3 regions of the Bradyrhizobium sp. UFLA05-89 genome follow, and region 2 is predicted to be linked to each of the others. Evidence: predicted binding sites of a transcription regulator. Region 2 holds the regulator's gene; each other region holds the start of a gene.
The links. Region 2 encodes LexA, which represses DNA repair genes until DNA is damaged. Its sites were predicted from a motif close to TGTTCNNNNTGTGTTCNG; they were not measured.

Region 1: the regulator LexA is predicted to act here: its motif matches at 1,218-1,235, upstream of recA (recombinase RecA).
Region 3: the regulator LexA is predicted to act here: its motif matches at 1,839-1,856, upstream of SO139_RS29405 (single-stranded DNA-binding protein).

What each region holds. Positions count from the first base shown of each region.
Region 1 is NZ_JBANBA010000005.1:36,888-40,163, forward strand. It holds gene recA (recombinase RecA) at 1,328-2,416, shown strand; gene SO139_RS04255 (hypothetical protein) at 2,466-2,894, shown strand; gene gcvP (aminomethyl-transferring glycine dehydrogenase) at 2,928-3,276, opposite strand, start outside.
Region 2 is NZ_JBANBA010000029.1:5,529-8,804, reverse strand. It holds gene SO139_RS17225 (molybdopterin molybdotransferase MoeA) at 1-953, shown strand, start outside; gene lexA (transcriptional repressor LexA) at 1,129-1,827, shown strand; gene SO139_RS17215 (hypothetical protein) at 2,451-2,888, shown strand; partial or broken gene SO139_RS17210 (ComEC/Rec2 family competence protein) at 2,897-3,276, opposite strand, start outside.
Region 3 is NZ_JBANBA010000070.1:12,154-15,429, reverse strand. It holds gene gyrA (DNA gyrase subunit A) at 1-409, opposite strand, end outside; gene SO139_RS29410 (DUF2306 domain-containing protein) at 578-976, opposite strand; gene SO139_RS29405 (single-stranded DNA-binding protein) at 1,191-1,682, opposite strand; gene SO139_RS29400 (outer membrane protein) at 2,129-2,899, shown strand; gene SO139_RS29395 (outer membrane protein) at 3,136-3,276, shown strand, end outside.

The sequences.
Region 1 (3,276 bases), on a different contig from region 2:
GAGCGGTGCGGCGAGACGAGCGTGATCACCTTCTGGCGCTTTGAGGGACTATCAAACCAGCCGCCTGGCTGCGGCGGCGAATCATCCGCCGCCGGACCGCCGCTGGCACCTGGGTCGCGTCGCGCGGTGAGATGAAGCCGCGGCACGTGCCTTGCTTCGCCTCGTTGCGGGTCGAAAGGCAAAGGCGCCTCATTGGCTCGCCTCCTGGCTGATCTCCTGCGCCGCGATCCTGCCGGTCGTCCTCCCCGCCGCCCCTGCGATCGATTCCTTTTCGCTGCGGCTACGCGCAAATCCCGGGAATTGCGCGACAGAAAAAAAAGCCCCGCCAGGGAGAGCCGGGCGGGGCAGAAGGTTATTGGAGGCTGAGGTGCTGGGCTGCAACACCGTAGCCAAGCAAGGTTACCCCGCGCAGCTTACAGGGAGCTTACAGGCGGGAGCGGGCGATTGGCGGTTCAAGGCCAGATTGCGGATAGGTCGTGTCGCCATCTCGAGGACGAATCCCGTCCCAATTCCGACACCCACTCGCAGAAATTACGACACAGCAATTGAGGAGACTCAGCGTTGCTCGGCGATGCCATGGGGGAACGTGGCCCGCCGATCAGGGGTGGCATATGGATAACGTAGAGCGATCATTCGCCGCTGCGACGGCGACGGGGTTTGTTGTGCTGGTTGTGGGGCTCATTCTGTTGGCCGTGCTGTAGGCCGGTACGCGCGGGGAGAGGAAGCGGCGTTGCTCGCCTCATGGGCCAAAACCGCGGACGGCGACGATGAGGAAGGCCGCGGGTGACCGTTGGCGATATTGCGGCGGCCGTGCCCTTTGCCAGCCGCTTCAGTCCCGGCCTTGGGAGCATGAGTCAGGCAATAGCGGCAATCTTGAAGATGACCTAAGGCGCGTCCCCTGATCACAAGCGGTTCCGGACGTTGTCAAAATCAACCTCGACGACAACCGGAATCAGAAGGGGCTGGCTACTTTGCATGGGGTTGTTTTCATGGATTCTGGTGAGACCCCGAAACCGCCGCGTCGCCCGTGCCAGCGGACTGGCGGCCTCAATCCGATGGACTGCAACCAATTGCTCCCTATACGAATTGGCCTACCCCATTCAGACTAGGCGTTTCGAGGCATGAACGCCTTGAGGCAGTCTGCGAACAAATTCTGACATTCACAAATTCAACTTGGGACACCGGGGGTTAAGTACGGACAGCACCTGAAGCTCAAAAAGAACATATTGCGAACATGGAACAAACAGTGTACGGTAATTTTATCGCCGGCCCGCTTCGCCAACCGTTTGTCCCTCTCGCGAATCCCCGCCATAAGGAGCACGACCAGATGTCCGCCACTGCCCTACGTATCGTCGAAGGATCTTCCATGGACAAGAGTAAAGCCCTGGCTGCCGCGCTCTCTCAGATCGAGCGCCAGTTCGGCAAGGGTTCGGTGATGAAGCTCGGCAAGAGCGACCGTTCGATGGACATCGAGGCGGTGTCTTCCGGCTCGCTCGGGCTCGATATCGCGCTCGGCATCGGCGGCCTGCCCAAGGGGCGCATCGTCGAGATCTACGGGCCGGAATCCTCGGGCAAGACCACGCTGGCGCTGCACACGGTGGCGGAAGCGCAGAAGAAGGGCGGCATCTGCGCCTTCATCGACGCCGAGCACGCGCTCGATCCGGTCTATGCGCGCAAGCTTGGGGTCAACATCGACGATCTCCTGATCTCGCAGCCGGACACCGGCGAGCAGGCGCTGGAAATCTGCGACACGCTGGTGCGTTCGGGCGCGGTGGACGTGATGGTGATCGACTCGGTCGCGGCGCTCGTGCCGAAGGCCGAGCTCGAAGGCGAGATGGGGGAATCGTTGCCCGGTCTCCAGGCGCGGTTGATGAGCCAGGCGCTGCGCAAGCTGACGGCCTCCATCAACAAGTCCAACACCATGGTGATCTTCATCAACCAGATCCGCATGAAGATCGGTGTGATGTACGGCTCGCCGGAAACCACGACCGGCGGCAACGCGCTGAAGTTCTACGCCTCGGTCCGTCTCGACATCCGCCGCATCGGCGCGATCAAGGAGCGTGACGAGGTCGTCGGCAACACCACGCGCGTGAAGGTGGTGAAGAACAAGCTGGCGCCGCCCTTCAAGCAGGTCGAGTTCGACATCATGTACGGCGAGGGCGTGTCGAAGATGGGCGAGATCCTCGATCTCGGCGTCAAGGCCGGCATCGTCGAGAAGTCCGGTGCCTGGTTCTCCTATGACAGCCAGCGCCTCGGCCAGGGCCGCGAGAACTCCAAGGCGTTCTTGAAGGCCAACCCCGATGTCACCGCCAAGATCGAAACCGCGATCCGCCAGAACTCCGGCCTGATCGCCGAGCAGATTTTGGCCGGCAATCCCGAGCGCGACGCCGACGGCGAGGAGCCGACGGAGGAGTAGGACTTAGCCGAATAGAGTTTTGCGAGGAGCGGGCGCTGAGGACGTTGAGTTGCCGACGTCATCAGTGCCCGTTTCGTTTTTGCGTGATAGAAGGGATACCGGATCAGTTGTCGAGACCGGGATCGCCGTGAGTTGGAATCAGTCCGAGGTCATTGCTGCTCGCCAAATCATCATTGAGACGGCGAAAGGTATACTTTCCGGAAGCGTGTTCCCGGTGGAAGGAGCCAGGACGATTGCGAGGCGTCGCTTCAAGGCTCGCCTCGAAGACGATCCTGATATTTTACCCTTTGTCGGAATTGCTTCCGAGACCGAATCTTTGCCGCTCGGACGCGAAAGGGCGCACTGGCAGGTACGCGCGCTCGCTGATCTGCAGGGCAGAATCGATGAATCCCAGGCTTGGGCGCTCACAATTGCGACCGCTCATTGTCAGAGCCTTCTGGCGCGATCGGCAAGTCTGATGCGTTGGCCCGACGGCTAGGATGGGTTGGACAAAGCCCATCCTACGAATCCCTCACTCCGCCGCTTGCGCGTAATCGCTCACCGGCGGGCAGGAGCACACGAGGTTGCGATCGCCATAGACGTTGTCGACGCGGCCCACCGGGCACCAGTATTTGTCGGTGCGCGAGACTCCGTCGGGGAAGCAGCCCTCACTGCGGGTGTAGGCGCGGGTCCAGTTGTCATCGGCGATGTCGTGCACGGTGTGCGGCGCATGGCGCAGTGGCGACGCTTCGATCTTGAAGCGGCCGGCCTCGACCTCGGCGATTTCTTTCCGGATCGCGATCATCGCGTCGCAGAAACGATCGAGCTCGGCCTTCGATTCCGACTCGGTCGGCTCGATCATCAGCGTGCCCGGGACTGGG
Region 2 (3,276 bases):
GCGCGGGCCAGGCCGTGCGGATCTTCACTGGCGGCGTGGTGCCCGATGGCGCGGACGCGGTGGTAATCCAGGAGGACACGGTCGCAAACGGCAGGCGCGTCACGATCAAGGAGGCCGCGATCGCTGGACGGCACATCCGTCCTGCTGGCGTCGATTTCTTCGAGGGCGACGTGCTCCTGCGACAGGGAGCCAGACTCACCGAACGCGACCTCTCACTGGCCGCCGGCATGAACCATCCGGAGCTTGCCGTGCGTCGCCGGCCGAGGGTCGCGATTCTCGCGACCGGCGACGAGTTGGTGATGCCGGGCGCAACGCCCGGCGCGGGCCAGATCGTCTTCTCCAACGGCTACGCCCTGCACGCGCTGGCGCGGGCCGAGGGCGCCGAAACGGTCGATCTCGGCATTGCCGCCGATACGGTTGCGGCGACCACCGCCGGGATCCGCCGGGCCCGCGAGAGCGGCGCCGACATCCTCATCACGACCGGCGGTGCGTCGGTCGGCGACCACGATCTGGTCAGGCCAGCGCTCCAGGCCGAAGGCTTCGAGATGGCGTTCTGGAAGATCGCGATGCGGCCGGGCAAGCCGATGATGCACGGCCATCTCGGCGCGATGCGGGTGATCGGCCTGCCCGGCAATCCGGTCTCGTCCTATGTCTGCGGCTTCCTGTTCATGGTGCCGTTGATTCGCGCGCTTGCTGGCCGCTCGCGCGTTCATCACCGCCGCGAGCGCGCCGTGCTCGGGCGCGACGTCGGGCCCAACGACGTCCGCGAGGACTATTTGCGCGCACGGCTCGAGGAGCGCGAGGACGGCACGCTGGTGGCCGTTCCCGTCAACCACCAGGACTCCTCGCTGCTTGCGAATCTTGCTACCGCACAAGCACTTCTCGTGCGCGCGCCGTTCGCGCCAAAGGCCGAAGCAGGCACGCCTTGCGAGGTGTTGCGGCTGCCCTTGTGAGTGCAATCTGATTCGCGCGTGATGCGAACTTCGCCGCGTTCACACAAAATTAAGTGGTTGCGGAACACATATCGAACATATAGTGTCCGTTCATGATTTGTTTCGAGCATCTAGCGGCTTCTGCTGAATCTGGCGTCTCGGAATCGAACGACATCAACCGGGGGATTTGGTCGAGATGTTAACGCGCAAACAATACGAGCTTCTGCGGTTCATCAGTGAGCGCCTCAAGGAAAGCGGTGTGCCGCCCTCCTTCGATGAGATGAAGGACGCGCTCGATCTGCGCTCGAAGTCCGGCATTCACCGCCTGATCACCGCGCTGGAAGAGCGCGGCTTCATCCGTCGCCTGCCTAACCGCGCGCGCGCCATCGAGGTCATCAAGCTGCCCGAGCTTCAAGCCGCAGGCGCCGGCCGCCGCGGCTTCACGCCGAGCGTCATCGAAGGCAATCTCGGCAAGGTGCGGAGCGCCAGCGCGTCTGTCGACGACGGCGAGCGTCCGGTCGCCGTGCCCGTGATGGGACGGATCGCGGCCGGCACGCCGATCGAGGCGTTGCAGACCCGCAGCCACACCATCAGCGTGCCTCCGGACATGCTCGGCTCGGGCGAGCACTATGCGCTCGAAGTGCGCGGCGATTCGATGGTCGATGCCGGCATCCTGGATGGCGACATGGCGCTGATCCAGCGCAACGAGACCGCTGACACCGGCGACATCGTGGTGGCGCTGATCGACGACGAGGAAGCGACGCTCAAGCGTTTCCGCCGGCGCGGCGCGTCGATCGCGCTGGAGCCCGCCAACACCGCCTATGAGGTGCGCATCCTGCCGCCGAACCGGGTGAAGATTCAGGGCAAGCTGATCGGGCTGTATCGGAAGTACTGATTGCCCAGCAGAAAGTACCGATTGCCCGGCAGATTGCCAGCCATCGCACGGCGATACGGGCGGACGGATCGTCCGCTCCAGCAAAATAGCGTTGTCGCTTCCACTGTGATTATCCCTACACCTGCACAGAGCTAATCCTCAAGCATGGCAGGCGCGAATGCGCTGTGCGGGCTGCAGAGGACAAAACCCATGCGGCAGGTGATTTTAGGCGTGATCTCGGCAGCCTTGATCGCGGGATCGGCACCTGCGAGCGATGCAGCGCAACACCACGCCGCCCGAAAGGCCACGCCGCCCGAAAGGCAGAGCACGCGGCGGCAACCAGCGCGCCATTCCGCAATTCCAACAATGCGATCGCACCTGCGCCGCAGGCGAGCTGGCCCTCTTCAGGGTACTCCGCTGCCGGCGCTGATGGAAGCTCGCGTGAGTGAATGATGTGAACCAAGATAGAGTCTCGGCGAGAGGCTTTGTTCCTCGTTTGCCGGGAAAGATAATGTGATCGGGCGATGCGCAGACGGGCCGCAGATTTGCCCACAAACGCGATACACTCGTAGGCTTCCAACTCTGGTAGAGGCCTGCGCCTCCGGGGGGGCGCGGACCTGCTATCTCGCATGAGGAGCACTCCGATGTGTGACTACAGCCTACATGCCGTTGCGACCCGCCCCGCTCAAGTCGGCGAGACGATCGTCACGACAACCTTCCGCGGCACCTCGACGCGTGGATTTGCGTCGGAGCGTGATCTCTCGGTTGCCGTCTGCCTCCTGCCAGGCACCGAGCTCGCCTTCGCCGACAACGTCCGCTACGACAATCGCTGGATCTGGACGCGCACCGTCAATTCCCGCGTCGGCAAGTTCGGTAAGGTCGATCCGCACATTCCCGATCGTCATCATGATGCGATCGAATTCCCCGACGGCAACTACGTGCTGGTAACGCAGCTCGTCGAGGGACAGCGTGCCACGGTTCTGCAATTGCCGGTGACGCAGCCGCTCGGCGAGAAGACAGAGCAGCCCGCCGTCGAGCAGCACACGACCACGACGCCCACGACACGCCTGCCGATCGGCTGACGCGTCTTTCAATCCTCGGCCTGCAGGTCGGCCTCCGATGGCGTAGCATCCTTGCTGCGTGGAGTAGCCGGCCGCGGTGCGAGGCTGAGCTCGAAATCGCTATCGCCGGCCCCGGCCGGCGACCAGGGGCGGTTTGCGCTCCTTGCTTTCACCGTTTGCAGCGTGAAACCGTCGCCATCGCGCGATAGCGCGAGTGCGCCCTGCGTCTTCAGACGCTCGCGATCCACGACCATCGCCGCGCAACCGGCTGCTGCAGGCTTCGCCGTCACCACCAGCGCGGCGCGGCTGCAATCGTCCGCCAGCGCGTCGATACGCAACGAGAGCGCGACCAGGCGACCATCGGCGAGCGGCGTCACGCAACCGCCTTCGTCGCATGAGACGCCATCGG
Region 3 (3,276 bases), on a different contig from region 2:
GCGACTCGGTGTAGCGCATCGCCGCCGGCGGATCGCCGTCGACCGAGCCGAAATTGCCCTGCCCGTCCACGAGCAGTTCGCGCATCGAGAAGGGCTGCGCCATGCGCACCAGCGCGTCATAGATCGCCTGGTCGCCGTGCGGGTGGTATTGGCCCATGACGTCGCCGACGATGCCGGCGGACTTCTTGTGCTTCTTGTCGGGCGTATAGCCCTCCTCGTTCATCGAGAAGAGGATGCGCCGGTGCACCGGCTTCAAGCCATCACGCGCATCGGGCAGCGCGCGCGCCACGATCACGCTCATGGCGTAATCGAGGTAGGACTTCTTCATCTCGTCGAGGATCGAGATCGGGCGAATATCCGAAGGATGCTCCGGCTTGTCGCCGGGCTTGTCGTTATCGTCGTCAGCCAAGGGGAAATCCGGTGAGTTCTTGTCCGGGAATCATATAGCGCATCGGGGGTCTGATAACCACCCTCGCGCAGTCCCGGGAGGCGCTTTTTCCGCTTATTTTTCCAACGACTTACGGCTTCTGCGAAGACTCGGCAGGAGGGAGCGGAAAGGCCCCTCTGGAACCCTGCCTTATGAGCCCAATATCACCTGATGCATGATGCGTCCCGGCAGCAGCGTGAACAGCCCTGCGATCACCAGTGCGCCGGCGAACATGAAGATCATTATGCGCCGGTGATCGGCGACGCGATGGGTATGCGCCCGCCACACCGCGAGCGGCAGCATCACAAGCGTGAAGATCGAGAGCAGATGAATCGGACTGAACGGCCCGACCAGCCGGATCTGGTGGATCCAGAACGATGACGCGGCCACGATGGCCATCAGCGCCACCCAGATCCAGCCGACGGTCCGGTGCGGCAGCGTCCCCTTGGGCGCCGCGAACTGGACGACGCCAAGCGCAAAAGCGGCCATCGCCGCAAAGGCATGGAGCGGAATGGCTGGAGCAGCGTCAAGCAGAGGCGCGAGGGTCATGGCTGAGGCGTCCTGGCGATGGCGCCTGAGAAGCCGGCGCGAGCAATGTAAATAGCATTAACATGAAGTTAATACCATTCACATCGCCCGACATCAAATCCTCAGGCGCAACATCAGCGCGGCCGGTAAATACCAGCTTGATCAAAAGATTGGTAAGAGACGCTGACCCTTTGTGCGAAGGCGCCGAACCAGGCTCTTAGGACGGCAAGTCAGCTCAGAACGGAATGTCGTCATCCATATCGCTGTTGCGGCCACCGCCCGCCGCGACAGCGCGGCGCGGCGCGCTGCTCACCGGGCCAGAGGAGCCGAAGTCGCCGCCCGGCTCCTCGCCAAAGCTGCCGCCTCCTCCGCCACCGCGACCGTCGAGCATCGTGAGGTTGGAGTTGAAGCCCTGCAGCACCACCTCGGTCGAGTATTTTTCGGCACCGCTCTGGTCGGTCCATTTGCGGGTCTGGAGCGCGCCTTCGACATAAACCTTGGCGCCCTTCTTCAGGTACTGCTCGGCGACCTTCGCGAGCCCCTCGTTGAAGATCACGACACGGTGCCACTCGGTCTTTTCCTTGCGCTCACCGGTCGCCTTGTCCCGCCAGGTCTCCGACGTCGCGACGCTCAGATTGGCGATCGGCCGCCCGTCCTGGGTGCGGCGGATTTCCGGATCCTTGCCGAGGTTGCCGACCAGAATGACCTTGTTGATGCTTCCCGCCATCGCCGCTCTCCACTCCAAACTGCGAAATTGCTCGAAAAAGCCGGAGCCGTGCCAAAACCGCTCGCTGCCGCTTGCTGAAGGACCCTATACGCTGGCGGACGTCGCCGAGCCCGCGGTCCCGCAGGTTATCCCCACATATAGCACCTGGGCAGGCAGCGTTCCAGCTTTGTTCCTATGGGCGGCGACCGGATGCGCGCGCAACATGGGGTTGCATACTCGAAAAATCACCGGAACCGCATGGAACTTTTTCGGGTTCCAGCGCGCGCGAAATACCGCTTAACATTCATTAACTTAGGAACCTCCCAGTTCACTCGCGACTGTTGCTTTTTGGAGACGGACTCTACCTCCAAATCAGACTACGCTTGGTGCGACATCAATTCATTGGGCGTCGCGCCTGATTGACCGCTTCGGGGACTAAAGAAGCGGGTACAGCCGGAGGGACAGAAATGAAGAAGATCTTGGTGGGGGTCGTTGGTGCCGTTGCGCTGAGCCTGTCGGCTCCGGCGAGCGCAGCGGATCTCGCGGCGCGTCCATACGTGAAGGCTCCGCCCCCGGCGGTCGCCGCAATCTACGACTGGAGCGGCTTCTACATCGGCATCAACGGCGGCGGCGGCTCGGCCCACAAATGCTGGGACTTCGTGGACAGCACCGGCTTCGTGACTGGCGTCCCCGGCAGTCTCGTGGGTGAAGGCTGCCACAACGCAACCGGCGGCACGGTCGGTGGTCAGATCGGCTATCGCTGGCAGACCAGCCAGTGGGTGTTCGGCTTCGAAGGCCAGGGCAACTGGGCCGACTTCCGGGGCGACAACACCAGCGCCGTCTTCCTGACCGACCGCAACCGTTCGCGCATCGACTCCTTCGGCCTGATCACTGGCCAAATCGGCTATGCCTGGAACAACGTGCTGTTCTATGTGAAGGGCGGCGGTGCGGTTGTCGGCGACAAGTATGACGTCTTCGACGTCCCAAGCGGCGCGCTGCTGGCTTCGGCTCGCGAAACGCGTTGGGGTGGTACAGTCGGCGCCGGCCTGGAATTTGGCTTTGCGCCGAACTGGTCGGTGGGCGTCGAGTACGACCACCTCTTCCTCGGCCACCGCACCATTGGCTTCACAACGCCCGGCGGTTTGTCGTTCGGCAGCGACCGAATCGGCCAGGACGTCGATATGGGCCTCGTCCGCCTGAACTATCGTTGGGGCGGCCCGCTCATCGCGAAGTACTGATCTCCGCCAAAACTATTCTTCTCGAAAAGGCCGGCTAACGCCGGCCTTTTTGCTGCGCGCATGCATTCGGCGAGAATAGGTCAGCTACACTTACACGTTTTGGCGTGGTGTGGCTTCTCGGGTACACAACTATGGGCTTCACTGGTGTAAGCACGACCTCAGTTGGACCAGAGCGTCCGCTGTCCTTCCGCGCACGGAAGGCAAAAACAGAAACTGGGACTGGGATTAAGTTGAAAATGAAGAAGGTTTTGTTGGCTTCGGCCAGTTTGTTCGCACTCAGCGCGTTCGCTCCGGCCATGGCTGCCGATCTGGCGGCCCGCCCCTACACCAAGGCTCCGGTGGCCGCAGCGGCGGTCTATAACTGGACCGGCTTCTAC